3 regions of the Aerococcus mictus genome follow, and region 2 is predicted to be linked to each of the others. Evidence: predicted binding sites of a transcription regulator. Region 2 holds the regulator's gene; each other region holds the start of a gene.

Region 1 (5,861 bases), 390 kb from region 2:
TAAATGTGCTGGTGAACATGAAATAGAAATCAAAAAATCACGCTTTATTTGTCGGATTCAGCGTGCCTACACGAAGGAAGAAGCCGACGCTTTTGTTGAAGAGGTGAGAAAAGAGCATTATAAGGCCACCCACAACTGTGTCGCCTACCAAATCGGTGAGCGTAATGAAATTCAAAGGGCCCTCGATGATGGTGAACCCAGCGGAACAGCTGGAGTGCCTATGCTGGAAGTCCTAAAAAATATGGATTTAAAAAACGTTGCCTGTGTGGTTACCCGGTATTTTGGGGGCACCAAATTGGGAGCTGGCGGTTTAGTCCGTGCCTATAGCGGTGCCGTTTCCGAAGCCGTCCACCAGATTGGTGTGGTTGAACGCCGCTTGCAAACCCAAGTCGATGTGACTATCGATTATTCCCTCAATGGTAGCATGGCTTACTGGGTGGAAAACTCCCCCTATTCTCTCTTAGATACCTCCTACTTAGAAAAAGTGACCTATCACTTAGGCGTCCCGAGTCAAGAAGTGGACAAGGTCCAAGAAGAACTCACCAACCTCACTGCTGCCCAAGCCAGTTTTCAGATTGGTGAAGAAGTCTATGTCGATGTGCCTGTCCCGGTCGATACTGATCAATAAAGAAATAAGCCTGATCTTACCCCAAGGGGTGAAATCAGGCTTATTTGTTGTCAGTTTTTAGCTAGCTAATAAAAATCTTCGTTCAAAAAACACCCAGCCGCTAAAATATGGTGACCCCAATAAGTTGGACTTTATATATAGTGAGTTGGCCTTTGGCCAGCTCTTTTTTGTTGCTTACAGTTCTTGCTTATTTCTTGCCGACACATTTACTCAGAAATTTAAACTTGTCAAGAGGAAGAGCGTAGCGGCTCTTGATAAGTTTAAAGTTTATGTGTAATCATTAAGCGGCGAAAGAAGCGTGATGAAGACGAAATTCTATAGGACTCCTAAAATCTAATTTTTCTTTGATTCTTTCACCATTGTAATAGATTATAAAATCTTCAATCGCTTGTGCTAATTCTTCAAAGGAATGATAAGTCCGACCATAGTAGACTTCTTGTTTTAGTAGACTAAAGAAATTCTCCATTGGCGAATTATCTAAGCAATTTCCTTTACGAGACATACTTTGAAAAATTCGGTGATCCTTCAAGAGCCGGGTGTAACTTTTCATTTGATAGGCCCAGCCCTGATCAGAATGAAAGGTTCTTCTGTATGGACATAATTTACTTGCTTCAATGGCAGCTTGTAGCCCCTCCAACATGCTTTGTCCATTAGGCTGATGTGTTATCTTAAAAGAAATAATTTCTCGATTAAATAGATCCATGTAAGGATCTAAATAGAGTTTTCCAGTTTGATAATTCCCAGAATCATCGGCATAGTAGTATTTAAATTCTGTTGTGTCTGTTGTTATTTTTTGATAAGGAATGGTCGAATCAAACCGCCGGTTGATACGATTTGGCGCTATCTCTCCAATCGTTCCTTTGTAGGAATTATATTTTCTTGTCTTTCTAGTATAGCTAGTGACCTGTATCCCCATAATTTTCATTAGGCGTTGAACTTTGTTTTTACTGACCTTATAACCACGGGAAAGCAGTTCAGCTCGCATTCTTCGATAACCATAATCCTTATGGGTTTCTCTGATGTCTTTCATTTCCTCTTTTAAATCGGCATCCTTATCAATTTCCTCATCTTTATTTTTCCAATAAAAGTAGGTCGATTTAGGAAACTTTAAAACGCTAAGAATATCTTTTAAAGCATATTTTTCATCATGGAGACGTGTGATTTCGGTCACTATTTCTTCTTTTCTCGCTTGACTCTTTGAGCCACACGTCTCCTCAATCCTTTTAAAAATTTGTTCTCAATTTCTAAATCCGTAATCCGTTGTTCAAGTTCCTTTATTTTTGCTTCACTTAACTGATTGGTTTCGCTGCTATCCTTTATTTGATTGATTTGTGATTTCTTTTTAGACACTTTAGGTGGCCTTCCTTTCCTCGCGGAAAGGCCATCAAGTCCTCTTTCATGATAAGCTCTTCGCCAATTAGCGATTAGACTTGGATTATTCATGTTTAATGAATTGGCCAATTCGCGATAACTCATTTCCGTACTTTCATACAATTCTATCGCATTTAATTTGAATTCAACAGTATAAACCTGTTGAGTCCGCCTTTTCTTTAAACCATCTACACCAAATTCATAATAGTTATTAACCCACCTTCGTAAAATAGAAGGATCTATTCCTGCTTTATTAGCTAAGGTTCGATAACTTCCTTTTTTCGCAATATAGTCTCCTACTAAATTCAGTTTAAATTCTAATGAATATTTAGACATAAAAATAACCCCCAAAAGTTGAATTCTTAGTCCAACTTTTGGGGGTCACTACAAAAAGCTGGGTGTTTATCTTCCAATAAGTTTTAGTGGAGCTGCTTGGTTAAGGCAGCTAATTTTTCTGAGGCTGTCTTTCCTTCATCTTTTAAGACCTCTTTTTCAGACAAGATAAAGGAGCCCCCCACTGCCAATACGGCGTCATTGGCTAAATAGTCGGTGAAGTTGTCACTATTGACCCCGCCAGTGGGTATGAATTGGATATCAAAGAAAGGTCCTGCTAAAGACTTAATCGCTGACATCCCCCCATAGACATTGGCTGGGAAGAATTTCACCACGTCAAGGCCTAAGTCCATGGCTTGCATGATTTCACTTGGAGTAACTGCTCCGGGGAAAACAGGAATATCTTCTTTCAAACAATAGTTGACCACTTCAGTCGATAAACCTGGACTGACAATAAATTGCGCGCCATGGTCAATGGCGTCCTTGGCGGTATCCAAGTCACGGACTGTGCCTGCTCCCACAACTAATTTGCCTCTATCCGCCAATTGCTGAATGGCTTGAGAAGCCAGGTCACTGCGGTAGGTCACTTCGATAAAGGATAAGTTATTTTCGCTTAGAACCGCCTCAGCTAAGGCTACCGACCCTAAGTCATTGACCGTGTATAAGGGTAAGAGTTGCTCTTTGCCCAATCGTTCTTTAAAAGTTTCTGCCATACCTAATGTCCTCCACTCATTGAAATTACGCTGCTTATTATTATTCAGTCTAACACGATTACTAGGATTTGCTAGAAAAAAGCCCCGGGCTGCTTTATATTTCCTTGAAAACAAAAAAGCCCTTACAGGTTTTGGGTAAGCATTGTAAGGGACTCACAAGGTTATTATAGCAGCTTGTTAACGCTTTCGCAAGCGATTTCATCACCTTATCAGTCATTTTAGAACTTTTATAAAGAAGACCACTATATACAAAAGCTTAATTAAATTTTAAAAATAATTAGGCTGAGCCATCCAGGCAGTCTCAAGCTTAGTCAAATAGGTCAAAGATCCCAGGCAAATTTCTTCCTTGGCCTTCTCAATATCCTATGATAGAATACTTTTCGGACACAAGATATAGTGTTTACACTTATTTTTATAAGAAAACAGCACAATATATAGTTAGAGAGTAGGGATTACAATAGTGATAGTTTTTGCTGGAACCATCGGCGCAGGAAAATCGACCTATGCCGGAAAATTAGCTGAATATTTAGGCACAAAAGTATTTTACGAACCTGTCGAGGAAAACCCCATCCTTGATAAATATTACCAAGACCCCAAGAAATATGCCTTTTCCTTACAGATTTACTTTTTAAACCAACGCTTTAAAAATATTAAGGCAGCCTTTTTCGATAATAATAACGTTTTGGACCGTAGTATTTACGAAGACGAACTTTTCACCTATTTGAATGTCTTAAACGGGAATATCTCTGAAGAAGAGTTTGACATCTACCGTGACTTACTAGCCAATATGATGGAAGAATTAGACAGCTTACCTAAAAAGGCTCCTGACCTCCTAGTCTTTTTAGATAGTTCCCTAGACAACGCTGTCAAAAACATCAAAAAACGGGGCCGGGTTTATGAACAACCAAGTTCTGATAACGGCCTTTACGACTATTACCGTCAACTCCACAGCCACTATGGTCAATGGTATGCAGACTATGACCAATCACCTAAAATGCGGCTAAATGTGGATAATTATGACATTCATCGCCCCCAAGATGCCCAAATCATTTTCGATAGCATTGACACTTACTTAGAAAAAATTCAATAGAAAAACGAGGAAAATATATGCAAGAACAAAACAAAGCCACTAAGACCCTGTCCTTAAAAGAATGTATTCACCGCGCCTTAAAACCACTCAACAAGGTAGAATTAGCTATCATCGCTTTTGGTTTTATCGTCTCCTTGGGATTTAATTTATATGGAATTATTACCAGTTTAACCAGCCAAGAATTTGACCTTAACATCCTTATGTCTCTAGGGATGAGTATCTTTGGATTTTTAGGCACTTGGACCTTAGCCATTCAATGGCAACCTACTTTTATTGTCAACGGGATTCAAAACATCTTCGGGATTGCCGCTGCCGCTATCCTAGGAATTTACGGAGATATGTTTTCATCTATTTACTATCTCATCACCGAATTTGTTGGCCACTTCAGTTGGGCTAAACGTCGTGACGAAAATGGTGACCTCCATGTGGACCAATACTTTAATTTAAAAATAATTTGCCAAGCGGTCTTCTTCTGGACCATTGGTTTGGGGGCTTTCTCCTATGTATTAGGTGGCCAACAAATTGTCTTAGACGCCATCACTAATGGGATTTCCTTTACTGCCCAACAACGCCAAGTGACTGGTCACAAGGACGGTTACTATCTCTGGTTAATTAACGATGTCCTTTCAGTAATTCTTTGGTTACAAGCAGGTAACCTGATCGTTGGTTTCTCCTACCTAGGCATGTTAGCTCAAGGGATTGCTGGTTTAATTATCTGGTCTAAAGGTAAGAGCTCTGCCTTAGAATACGAAAACGAATGCACCGACTAAAGACTTGTCGCTTCCATCTTCAACAACATAATAAATAAAAAGTGCAGCAAGCACAGAAGGATCACTGAGAAGTTCTAATCGCTCCTACTTCTCAAGCAAAGTCCTTAGGCTTGCTGCATTTTTTGTTTCAATCATGTCACTAACTGCTTATTCAGAATCAGCCACTTCTAAGTGCCAAATATCCTCATTATATTCCAAAATCGTACGGTCACTGGAGAAGTAGCCCGCTTCTGAAATATTAACTAAGACCTTATCCAACCAAGCCTCTTGGTCCTCATAGTCTTGGTACATCTTATCTTTAAGCGTGATATATTCTTCTAAGTCAATCATCGCCATGAAGTAGTCCTTGTTCTTGATATCTTCATAGAGACGCCGTAATTGACTTTCGTGGCCTAGGCGAATCATCTCCGCACTCACAATGAAGTCAACCAAGGGTTTAATGGCGGGACGATTATAGTAATCTTGCGGATTATAGCCATTATTCGCATAGAGGTCAATGATCTCATCACTAGACTTACCAAAGGTGTAGATGTTGTCTTCCCCTACCCGCTCAGCAATTTCCACATTCGCCCCATCCAAGGTACAAATGGTTAAGGCACCATTGAGCATAAATTTCATATTACCAGTTCCACTCGCCTCTTTTGAGGCTAAGGAAATTTGTTCAGAAATATCAGCCGCCGGAATGAGGTATTCTGCTTCGGTGACATTATAGTTGGAGACAAACTCAACCTGTAAATAAGGGGCCACTTCAGGATCTTCCTTAATCAGCGCCGACAAGGTAAGAATTAAGTGGATAATATCTTGGGCAATGGTATAGGCTGGAGCGGCCTTGCCGCCAAAAAGAATGGTGATTGGGGTTTGCGGGTAGTTGCCGTTCTTGATATCAAAATATTTGTAGATAATATAAAGGGCCAACATTTGTTGACGTTTATACTCATGGATCCGTTTAATTTGAA
Region 2 (5,861 bases):
TATCGGCAATTAGCTAAGCTCCAATCCACTTACGTCCAAGGGATTCTTGATTACATCCACCAAGATGGCAAGGTACACAGTCGTTTTATTCAAACCCTAACCACTACCGGGCGCTTAAGCTCAGCTGATCCGAACTTACAAAATATTCCTATCCGTACCGAAGAGGGGCGTAAAATTCGCCAAGCCTTTGTGCCTTCTCATCCGGACTGGGTCATTTTCTCATCGGACTATTCGCAAATTGAATTACGTGTCCTTGCCCATGTTTCTGGAGACCCTCATCTTCAAGAAGCCTTTAAAGAAAATAAGGATATCCATACTGCCACAGCGGGTAAAGTCTTCCATAAAGATGAAAAGGACATTAGTAAGGATGAGAGACGTCAAGCCAAGGCAGTCAATTTTGGGATTGTTTACGGGATTAGTGACTATGGCCTCAGTCAAAACCTTTCGATTTCTCGTCAAGAGGCTAAGGCCTTTATTGATAAATATTTTGAAATTTATCCTAAAGTGGCTGAATATATGGATAAGAGTGTGGAAATCGCTCGTGAGGCTGGTTACGCTAAGACCCTCTTTAACCGCCGTCGCTACCTTCCTGACTTAAAGGCTAAAAATTATAATGTTAGATCCTTTGCCGAAAGAACTGCGATGAATTCGCCAATTCAAGGAACGGCAGCCGACATTATTAAGGTAGCCATGGTTGAGATGGATCAAGCCCTAAAGGAACATCATCTTCAGGCAAATCTTCTCCTCCAAGTCCACGATGAGTTAATTTTTGAAGTGGCCCAAGAGGACTTAGAAGACTTAGCTGCCTTAGTCAAAGATGTCATGGAAAATGCCGTTGCCTTAGACGTCCCCTTAATTGTTGATAGTAACTATGGGTCCACTTGGTATGATGCCAAGTAGGAAAATCTAAGAAAAATTTTAATAGAGAGGATAGGTTGGGACAAGGGTTCTAAGCCTATCAAATAAAGTGAAGTAAGGCCTGATCTATAAGTTAGCTTTGCTGGCATTTTCATAAACGAAGGGAGACTATTGAATAGGGTTCTCTCTTCGTTTTTTGTTTTAGCTATTGGAATCTGAGGATATAGTATGCCTAGCGTTTTCGTCCTTTGGCGCATCCGTCGCATTCTTTCAAACGTGCTCCGGCTGCAGATCGATCTCCACTTCACTAAAGTGCAAGAAATTCTTTTCAAGAATTTTTGCTCTTTAGCTCCAGTGTTATCGATCTTTAGTGCAGCCGTCACACTCTTTACTTTATTTATGGTTATTGTTTGATTAGAATAGGTTAGACTGCTAACAGTGTTTTAGCGGGATGAAGGAGGCTAGTTAATGCCAGAGTTACCTGAAGTAGAAAATGTGAGACGGGGGCTTAATAGAGTCCTTCCTCAAGCCCAAATACAGGATGTGGAAGTAAAATGGCCCAAGATTATTAATTGCCCCCCTCAACTCTTTCGCCAAGCCATGCGAGGGGAGACCTTTGAACGGGTCGACCGTTATGGAAAATACCTGTTTTTTTATTGGAGCGATTACGCCTGGATTAGCCATCTGCGGATGGAAGGCAAGTATTTTGTCTGCGATAGGCAGACGCCGGTTTTAAAGCATAGTCACCTCATCTGTCACTTGCGTGATGGCAGGGACCTACGCTATCATGATGTGCGTAAATTTGGTCGGATATCCTTATTTTCTCGCCAAGATATGCCCCAAGCTATTAAAAATTTAAAACTCGGTCCAGAACCCTGGGATATCAGCTTGGATCAATTCCAAAAAATATTAGCGACGTCTAAGCGGCCCATTAAATCATTAATACTGGACCAGCAAAAAATTGCCGGAATTGGTAATATTTATGCTGATGAATCTCTATTTCAAGCGGGAATTTATCCAGGTCGGCCAGCCAATTCGTTGACTGACCAAGAGACCTTGCTCCTATTAGAAGCCATGCGAGAGATACTGAGTCGAGCGGTAGACTTAGGCGGCTCTAGTGTGCGGACCTATCAGAACACCTTAGGGGAGGGCGGCCAATATCAAAATTATCTCAAGGTTTACCAGCGCCAGGGCCAAGCCTGTTTAAATTGTGGAAGAAGCATTGAGAAAATTAAGTTAGGACAGCGAGGGACGCATTTTTGTCCCAATTGTCAGAAATAAAGGGAGTGTATGAATGACTTTTCGCTTAGGATTAACAGGGTCAATTGCTACAGGAAAATCTACTGTTTCTAATTATTTTAAAAAAGTTGGTTTTCCGGTAGTGGATGCAGACCTGGGGGCTCGAGCTGTCGTTGAGCCGGGAACACAGGGTTTACAAGCTATAAAAGAGCATTTTGGAGAGGATTTTCTCTTTCCCAATGGCACCCTTAATCGGAAGAAATTAGGGGATGTGGTCTTTACAGATAAGGATCAACTCAAAGCTCTTAATCAACTGCTCTTGCCTTATATCTATGACTGGGTCAACGACCAAGCCCAGTCTTACCAAGACCAGGGCCATCAATTGATTATTTTGGATATTCCTTTACTCTATGAGACCAAGTACCAGAACGCTTGTGATGCGGTGATGTTGGTCTATGTTCCAGAAAGCATTCAATTGCAACGACTGATGGACCGGGATAATTTAAGTGAAGACGAGGCCTTTGACCGCATGCTGTCGCAATATAATATTGAACAGAAACTTCGCTGGGCAGATATTGTGATTGATAACCAGGGCAGCATCCAGCAAACGGAACAGCAAGTCGAGGCCTGGTTGAGTATCCAAGGCTTTCAAGCCAAAAAATAAGCTGGCTAAGCTGGCTTTTGCCCCCTTATCCTTCCGGCTTTAAACTGTGCTATAATTAATAAAAGAAATATTTTAGAAAATGTCCAAGGAAGGTGAATATTGTGCGCTGCCCCAGATGTCAAGATAATAATACGAAGGTAATCGATAGTCGGCCTGTGGAGGAAAATACATCGATAAGAAGGCGACGCCTATGTACGCAATGTGATTTTCGCTTCACGACCTTTGAACGAGTAGAGAAGATGCCTTTACTGGTTATCAAACGGGACGGTACCCGGGAAGAATTTTCCAAAGAAAAATTATTACGGGGCTTAGTGAGGTCCTGTGAAAAACGACCAATTGCCCTAGAAACCTTAGAAGATGTGGTTAAGAATATCGAATCGGACATTCGTCAAAAAGGGCAAAACGAGGTTCCTTCGACCCTAATAGGGGAAATGGTCATGGATATTTTGCCCAAGATCGATGAAGTTTCCTATATTCGCTATGCCAGTGTCTACCGCCACTTTGAAGATCCTACTGTCTTTTTGCAAGAAATTGAGCAGCTGAAGCAAATGCAAAAAAATAACGCGGAGGGGCAAACGAATTTAGACTTAGAAGCCAATAATGCGGAGGAAGATCGGCCTTGAATCCATGGGAAAAGTTAAATCCACGTGAACCTCTAAAAATTATCCTCACCCAAATTGTTTCCAATGCCGATCTGGAAGTCTTAACCTATCTCTACCAACCAATTATTGGGGCTGAGGCCTTTGCTCTCTATATGACTCTCTATGCCTATATCGACCGTTCGACTTATCAGTCAGAAGTAATTAATCATGGGGAAATTATGGACCAATTGGTTTTTTCTAAAGAACGCTATGTCAGAAGTAGGCGCCGATTAGAAGCCATTGGTCTCTTACGTAGCTACACCCAGCAAAGTGGTCAAGCCCCAGTTCAGGCCCTCTATCAGTTGTTAGCACCGGTTTCTTCTGAGCAGTTTTTTAAGGATAGCCTAATGACTAGCTTACTTTTAGACCATGTGGGGGAAGAGCGTTTTAATCGCTTATTGGACCGCTTTAGCTTTGAAAAGATTGCTGATAGTCAGGAAAATGATTGGCAGGAGGTCACAGCGACTTTTCAGGATGTTTTTCACCTGTCTCAAAGCAGTCGCCAATTGACTGAAAGCGAAAAGCAAAGCTTGCTAAAGAAGCCGAATAAATCCCTTATAAAAACTAGCCTGGTCAGTGATTTTGATATGGCTTATTTTACTGAGTTGGTACAAAGGTCTTTCCTCAGTGAGCGGGCGGTCAGTCAAGAAGTTAAGGAGATGACCCAAAGCCTCCATGCTCTCTATGGCTTGGATGAAGTTGCCCTGTCCCAATTTGCCATTAAGGCAAGTAATCTAAGAACCAACCAAGTGGACATTAATTACTACCAAGGCCTAGTGATCAAGGCCATGGCGAACCAACCGGTAAAAAAACGACCTGACTATCAAATGGACCAAGCCAAGCGGCAGACCGAAAGTCAGGGTCAGGATTTACCCAAAGAAAATCAGGATGAAGCTAGTCTAGCCTTGATCAAGGCGGCTAAGGCTTATCCGCCCCTAACCTTTGCTAAGACTATCAAAGAACAAAAAAACGGCTATCTAACTACCAACGAGATAAAAACCTTAGAGATGGTCATGAATAAGGGACTTATCGATGGACCAACCTTGAACATTATGATTCACTATTATTTGATCAGCCAGGAAAGTTCAAGTATTGTCCGGTCGACCTTTGAGCGGACAGTGGATGATTGGAGTCAAAAAAATATTCAAAGTCCGGAACAGGCACTCACTTATCTCAACAAACGGACTAAACGGATTCAAAAACAAAGACAAAATAAAAATAAGCGGCAAAATACCAAACGCAAAACCTATCAAGAATTACAGCCCGCTTGGTTTAATCAAAAACAAGAGACGACAGATAAAGAGGAAAAAATGGACCATAAAAGTGTCCAAGCCTTAGCCGATCGGATTCGGGCATTGAATAGTGAGGAGGGAGACGAATGAGAAATATTGGGGAAGATATCAGCCATGAGCTCAATAAAGGCAACTTTCGCCAACGCTTAGACCAAACCAAGGCCCAAGTCTTGAGTGATCCGGATGTTAGACAATTTATTGATAAGCATAAAGAAGACTTGGACCAAGAAACGATTGACCGTTCGATATCGAAACTCTATGAATTTGTTCAAGAAAAAGAACGGATCAGGGCGGGGAAAAGGCCCAAATTTCCTAATTTCTATCCTAAGCTCATTATGAATTTTAATTATATTGATATTGAATACCAGGCGACTGATGAATTTCTCGCCGCCCAAAAAGAGCGGGAGAAAAAGCAACGGGTCACTTTACTGGAAATGCCTAAGGATTTAAAGCAAGCCTCCTTCCAAAACTTTGACCTGACCGATCCCAAACGTCAAGCTGCCTTGGAGAAGGCCATTGATTTTGTTGAAGCCATGCAGTCTAAGCCCAAGCAATTTCATCAAGGCCTTTACTTACATGGTCCCTTTGGTGTGGGTAAGTCCTACTTAGCGGCAGCTGTGGCTAACCACTTGGCTGAACATGGTTTTACTACCACCTTGTTCCACTATCCCACTTTTATTAGTGAGATCAAGAGTGCCATTAAAGATAATCGTGTTAACCAGCGACTCAAGAGCCTCCAAGAAGCCCAAGTATTGATGATTGATGATATTGGTGCTGAAAGTAATTCGGCTTGGGTCCGTGATGAAGTCTTAGGGGTTCTCTTGCAGAACCGTATGAGTCAAGGCCAGGCTACTTTTTTCACTTCTAATTTCTCCATGCAGGAATTAGAAAATCATTTGGCCCATACTAATCAAGGAGATTCGGAAACGGTGAAGGCGCAGCGGATTATGGAAAGGGTTCGTTATTTGAGCGAGGAAGTAACCATGTCCGGGCGCAACCGTCGCTATTCGAATTAGAGTCCGTTCACTTTCCTAAATAAAAGCTTGAATTGTTTCATAAAAAGTGCTTTAATTAAAGCAAGTCAGTGATAGAAGACTGAATATAATCAACTTGTAGGAGAGACAGGCTAGATGGTGCAAATGCCTGACAGGTTTTATAGGATACCAC
Region 3 (5,861 bases), 1.1 Mb from region 2:
CGGTAGCTACTGTTTGTTGTAGTTTTTCTTTATCCAGGCGTTTGTTTTCCTTGTCCGCCATTTGGGCCAGGTTAATCGCACCCAAGTTACATACGGAATAAGGCGCTAGGGGTTGTTCCCCACAAGGGTTGGTTGCCACAACCTTTTGCCCGTAAGCCACCGCATTAGTGTCTTCATTGGCGCGGTCAATAAAGAAAATGCCTGGTTCAGCCGCGTAAGTAGCACAAATGTTGATCAATTGCCATAGTTCTTGGGCAGGCAGGGTCCGGTAAGTGGTAATTTCATGACCCAGGGCTTCCCATTCACGCACATCGCCAATTTCTTGCCATTGGGTGTCGTAAGCGGCCATTTCTTCTTGGTCATATTTTTCCACTGCTGGGAAGCGGAGGCTCCAATCCTTACCTTCCTTAACAGCTTCCATAAAGTCTGATGAAATAGCTACGGAAATATTAGCCCCAGTTAGGAAGTCGGGTTCATTGACTTCATAATGGCCACCTTGTTCCAAGTTTTCCTTGGCTTCAGCATAGGCTGCATCACTGACTTGACCAGCTTGTTTTTCCTTGAGGTCAACGACAGCTTGGTACATGTCGATTTGCGCTGGAGTTGAGTAGACGAATTTTAACTTTTCATCAACTAATTGTTTAATGTAGCTGTCCTTAGAGCTTTCCTTGATAAATTGGAGGATGCGTGGGTTTTGCATCTTAGAAATAATGAATTCCAAAATATCTGGATGCCAGTCTGCTAGCATGATCATTTGGGCCCCACGACGGCTACCGCCTTGTTCTACCAGGTGGGTTAATTTAGCAATGTCATCTAACCAGGAAACCGCCCCGGAAGACTTCCCGTTAACTCCACGAACCAGGGAGTGACGTGGTCTCAAGGTGGAGCCATTGGTCCCAACACCCCCACCACGGGACATAATTTCCATCACTTCCTTACGGTGGTCAGCAATACCACCCCGGGAGTCAGGCACATAAGGCATGACATAGCAGTTAAAGTAGGTGACATCGGTTCCGGAACCTGCACCATATAAGACCCGGCCGGCAGGAACAAAGTTACCCTTGGATTCTTCTTGGTAGAAGGCTGCTTCAATGTCTTGGCGGCGGTCTTCATTATTATCAATAGCTGCTAAGCCATGGGCATTCCGTTTGGCAATTTGTTCATAGTAGATTTCTAAAGGTTTGTCGATTTCATCCAATGGGCGTTTTACCAGGCCAGTTTCCTGTTCTTCTCCCATTAGGGACCCACGATAGGCTTCTTCGACCCAAATGGTTGCGGTCTTGTTCTCAATGGCTTGGACAATCCCGATCCCCCGTCCTGGATATTGCGGGTCAGGGCGGACAGTTAATACCACTAAGTCACCAGGGGCTAGGGTTTCTTTCATGGTGTCTTTAAAGGAATAACGGTCCAACATGACCATCCGACTGATGCCAGAGAAGGTTTTGTTCATGTCTTCTGTCATCGGATAAACTTGAGGGAAGGATTTGATGGCTTGGTTAAGCGCCTCTTTATTCCATTCCACAATATTCTTCATCGCAGTTTCCATAATGAATCTCCTTTATACTTTACTTGTTTGTAGACTTTTCAGCTGCTTTAGCGTGAGTTAAGTTAATGGTCTATCGGCTAAAAATTAGCTGCATTGCTATTATAGGAAAAACTTAAACAGAAAGCAAGCTAAAAAATCAATATATAGTATCAATTAAAAAGCAACAACACTATATATAGTGTTGTTGCTTTGCTTGAAGCGGTTAAAGCCCAGTCCCATGGCCTTGGACAAAAAGAGAGGCGCATATCTTGTAGTCGGATATGCGCCTATCCTCTTTTAATGGTATCTACCTTAATTAAGGCATACCGCTATAGTTTTCGTCGATTGGTTTGGTAATTGTCGCAATTTCGGCTGGATTTTCGTTGTCAGATGGCTCATGGGCCGGCACTTCAACAACTTGTTCCACACCTAATTTTTCTGGTTCCATGTGACGGTAGCGACCGACACCAGTACCAGCAGGAATTATCTTACCAATAATGACGTTTTCTTTCAATCCAAGTAACTCGTCCCGTTTACCACTAATAGCAGCGTCAGTGAGGACCTTGGTGGTTTCTTGGAAGGAAGCAGCAGATAGGAAGGATTTAGTTTCCAAGGCTGCCTTGGTAATTCCTAGGAGGACTGGTTGACAGGTAGCTGGTTGTTGGCCAGTCTTAATGATTTCCTCATTGGCGTCTTCAAATTCACCAATATCCATTAAGTGCCCTGGCAACAAGTCAGAAGCGCCTGGGTCTAAGACTCTAACCTTACGCATCATTTGACGTAGGAGAACTTCCACGTGCTTGTCGTTAATGTCCACCCCTTGTTGACGGTAAACCCGTTGGATTTCCGCTAACATGTAGTTTTCTACGGTGAGGGAATTCGTGATCCGGAGCAATTCTTTGGGATCAATGGACCCTTCTGTTAATTGGGCACCACGTTCAATCAAGTCACCTTCGCTGACCTTCATACGGGCAGTGTAAGGCACCTTGTATTCCCGTTCGTCAGTTTCCCCTTTGACGGTAACAGTCTTGGTCCGGGTTTCTTCTTCAATATCAATGGCCACGACTTCCCCAGTCACTTCAGTAATCACCGCTTGCCCTTTCGGATGACGGGCTTCAACGATTTCTTGAACACGAGGTAAACCTTGGGTAATGTCATCCCCGGCAACCCCACCGGTATGGAAGGTACGCATGGTCAACTGGGTACCAGGTTCCCCAATGGATTGGGCAGCCACGATACCAACTGCTTCACCAACTTCGACTTCGCCATTGGTTGCTAGGTCAGAACCGTAGCAATACTTACATACCCCATGGCGGGTCCGGCAGGTAAAGGCAGAACGAATAGTAACGTGTTTGAGGCCAGCAGCTTCAATCTTAGCTGCGGTTTCTGGTGAAACCAGCTCATTATGGTGAGCGAGAACTTCACCGGTTTGTGGATCACGGACCGTTTTTTGGATGTAACGACCAGTCAGACGTTCAGCCAGGCTTTCGATCATTTCGTTACCTTCTTTAATGGCTGAAACGGTTAAGCCACGGTCGGTTCCACAATCATTTTCACGGATAATCACGTCTTGGGCCACGTCAACCAGACGACGGGTTAGGTAACCAGAGTCGGCCGTCTTCAAGGCGGTATCGGTCATCCCTTTACGTGCCCCGTGAGTGGAGATAAACATTTCTTGAACCGATAGCCCTTCACGGAAGTTAGAAGTAACTGGCAGTTCAATAATCTTACCACTTGGTCCCGCCATCAAACCACGCATCCCCGCTAATTGGGTAAAGTTGGAGATGTTACCACGCGCACCAGAGTCCATCATGATAAAGAATGGGTTATCTGGAGACAGACTGTGTTTCAATTCGTTTTCAATGTCGTTTTTGACATCATTCCACGTGTTAATGACTTGGTCATAGCGTTCGTCATCGGTAATTAAACCACGACGGTATTGCTTCATGATATTGTCAACGCGTTTATGCCCCTTGTCCACGTGTTGGTCCTTGGCATCTAAAACGGTAATATCAGCAATCCCAACGGTAATCCCTGACTTGGTGGAGTAGTAGTAACCAAGAGCCTTCAAGCGGTCTAAGAATTGGGAGGTTTCAGTAACCTTCAAGCGCTTGAAGATAGCGGCGATAATTTCTTCTAAGTAGCCCTTCTTAAATGGCGCCGTAGTCTCTAATTGAGCAATCGCTTTTTCGGTATCTTCCCCAGGATTGACGAAGAAACGATCAGCGGTTTGACCATTTAAGTTTTCTGATGTGGGCTCATTAATATAAGCAAAATCAGCCGGCATGATCTCATTAAAGAACAATTTACCAATAGAAGTAATCATTAATTGTTCTTTTTGTTGGTCGGTCCATGCATATTTAGGGAAGTGTTTCGGACTGATTACCACCCGAGTATGCAATTGAGCTGCCCCATTGGCATAAGCAATGTGGGCTTCGCTGAGTGAGGAAATCTTCATTCCTTCCCCAGTCATCCCAGCTTCTTCTTGGGTTAAGTAGTAGTTCCCTAAGACCATGTCTTGGGATGGGGTTACCACTGGTTGTCCATCTTTAGGGTTTAAGATGTGGGAAGCGGCCAACATTAAGATACGGGCTTCAGCTTGGGCTTCCTCACCTAAAGGCAAGTGGACCGCCATTTGGTCCCCGTCAAAGTCGGCGTTATAAGCTTCACAGGCTAAGGGGTGAAGACGGATGGCCTTTCCTTCAACCAAGACTGGTTCAAAGGCTTGGATCCCCAAACGGTGGAGGGTAGGTGCCCGGTTAAGCAGTACCGGGTGTTCACGCATGATCTCTCCGAGGGGTTCCCAAACAGCGTCATCCTTGCGTTCAATCATCCGTTTAGCATGTTTAGCATTGGTGGCAATTTCACGGTCCACCAATTCCCGAATCAAGAATGGTTTAAAGAGTTCTAGAGCCATTTCTTTAGGCAGACCACATTGGTAGAACTTCAAGTGTGGTCCAATGGCAATAACGGAACGTCCAGAATAGTCCACCCGTTTCCCTAAGAGGTTTTGACGGAAACGTCCTTGTTTCCCTTTCAACATATGGGAAAGGGACTTCAATGGGCGGTTCCCCGGTCCAGTCACAGGACGGCCGCGACGACCATTATCCACTAGGGCGTCAACGGCTTCTTGGAGCATCCGTTTTTCATTTTGAACAATAATATTTGGTGCATTGAGGTCTAATAAACGTTTTAGACGGTTATTCCGGTTAATCACCCGGCGGTAGAGGTCATTTAAGTCACTGGTTGCAAAACGGCCCCCATCCAGTTGCACCATGGGACGGAGTTCAGGTGGGATCACAGGGATCACATCAAGAACCATCCATTCCGGTTTATTGCCGGATTTTCTAAAGGCATCCATGATGTCTAAACGACGGATAGCCCGGGTCCGTTTTTGACCCTTGGCAGTCCGTAATTCTTCTTTTAATTCTGCACATTCACTATCAAGGTCTACGCGGCGTAGGAGTTCCTTAATGGCTTCAGCACCGATACCTGCTTGGAAACGGTCACCATATTCGGCCTTATACTCCCGGTATTCTCGTTCAGAAAGCAATTGCTTAGGAGCTAAAGGCGTGTCACCACCGTCAATGACCACGTGAGAAGCAAAATAAATCACTTCTTCTAAAGACCGTGGGCTCATATCTAAGATCAGGCCCATCCGACTTGGAATGCCTTTAAAGTACCAAATGTGGGTAACTGGTGAAGCTAATTCCAAGTGGCCCATCCGTTCACGACGGACTTTGGCCTTGGTTACTTCAACCCCACAACGGTCACAAACCACACCCGCATAGCGGATCCGTTTATACTTTCCACAAGCACATTCGTAGTCCTTGGTTGGCCCAAAAATACGTTCACAGAAAAGACCGTCTTTTTCTGGCTTTAGGGTACGGTAGTTGATTGTTTCCGGTTTCTTGACTTCACCATAGGACCAGGAACGGATCTTATCTGGTGAGGCTAAACCAATTTTTATACTTTCAAATTTATTTACATCGACCAAGAGGTCAACCTCCCTCATTAATCACTGAAACTGCTAAGAGCTAGAGCAAATTGACATTATCCTTTTGAGTTTTATTACACTCTCTAGTTGAGTTCGGACGCCAGACTTGAAGTTGCTTCAGAAAATACCAACGCTCAGTCTTACTGTGCTTATGGTATTTTCCTCCAGCAATTCAAGTCTCTGACGGCGTCCTCTCATCCTTTACAAACGTGTTCCAAGCGCAGAGCAAGCGTCCACTTCACTAAAGGTCGGCGAAGTCTCTTTGAGACTTCTTTCGCCCTTTAGCTCCAGTTGCTATAGCTGTAGGAAGCGTTAGCGACGTACAGATATAGTATGCGT

What was found. Region 2 encodes NrdR, which represses ribonucleotide reductase genes. Its sites were predicted from a motif close to ACACNATATATNGTGT; they were not measured.
Region 1: DBT49_RS01250 (deoxynucleoside kinase) is a predicted target of NrdR. The motif match lies at 3,430-3,445, and genes of this name have one in related genera.
Region 3: DBT49_RS08250 (vitamin B12-dependent ribonucleotide reductase) is a predicted target of NrdR. The motif match lies at 1,713-1,728, and genes of this name have one in related genera.

The regions. Positions count from the first base shown of each region.
Region 1 is NZ_CP132985.1:273,030-278,890, reverse strand. It holds gene DBT49_RS01265 (YigZ family protein) at 1-628, shown strand, start outside; one part of gene DBT49_RS01260 (IS3 family transposase) at 909-1,825, opposite strand; one part of gene DBT49_RS01260 (IS3 family transposase) at 1,825-2,335, opposite strand; gene DBT49_RS01255 (bifunctional 4-hydroxy-2-oxoglutarate aldolase/2-dehydro-3-deoxy-phosphogluconate aldolase) at 2,419-3,045, opposite strand; gene DBT49_RS01250 (deoxynucleoside kinase) at 3,506-4,135, shown strand; gene pnuC (nicotinamide riboside transporter PnuC) at 4,153-4,905, shown strand; gene DBT49_RS01240 (glycogen/starch/alpha-glucan phosphorylase) at 5,053-5,861, opposite strand, start outside.
Region 2 is NZ_CP132985.1:664,294-670,154, forward strand. It holds gene polA (DNA polymerase I) at 1-900, shown strand, start outside; gene mutM (DNA-formamidopyrimidine glycosylase) at 1,327-2,139, shown strand; gene coaE (dephospho-CoA kinase) at 2,153-2,761, shown strand; gene nrdR (transcriptional regulator NrdR) at 2,863-3,384, shown strand; gene DBT49_RS03110 (DnaD domain protein) at 3,381-4,784, shown strand; gene dnaI (primosomal protein DnaI) at 4,781-5,710, shown strand.
Region 3 is NZ_CP132985.1:1,783,856-1,789,716, forward strand. It holds gene DBT49_RS08250 (vitamin B12-dependent ribonucleotide reductase) at 1-1,546, opposite strand, end outside; gene rpoC (DNA-directed RNA polymerase subunit beta') at 1,842-5,522, opposite strand.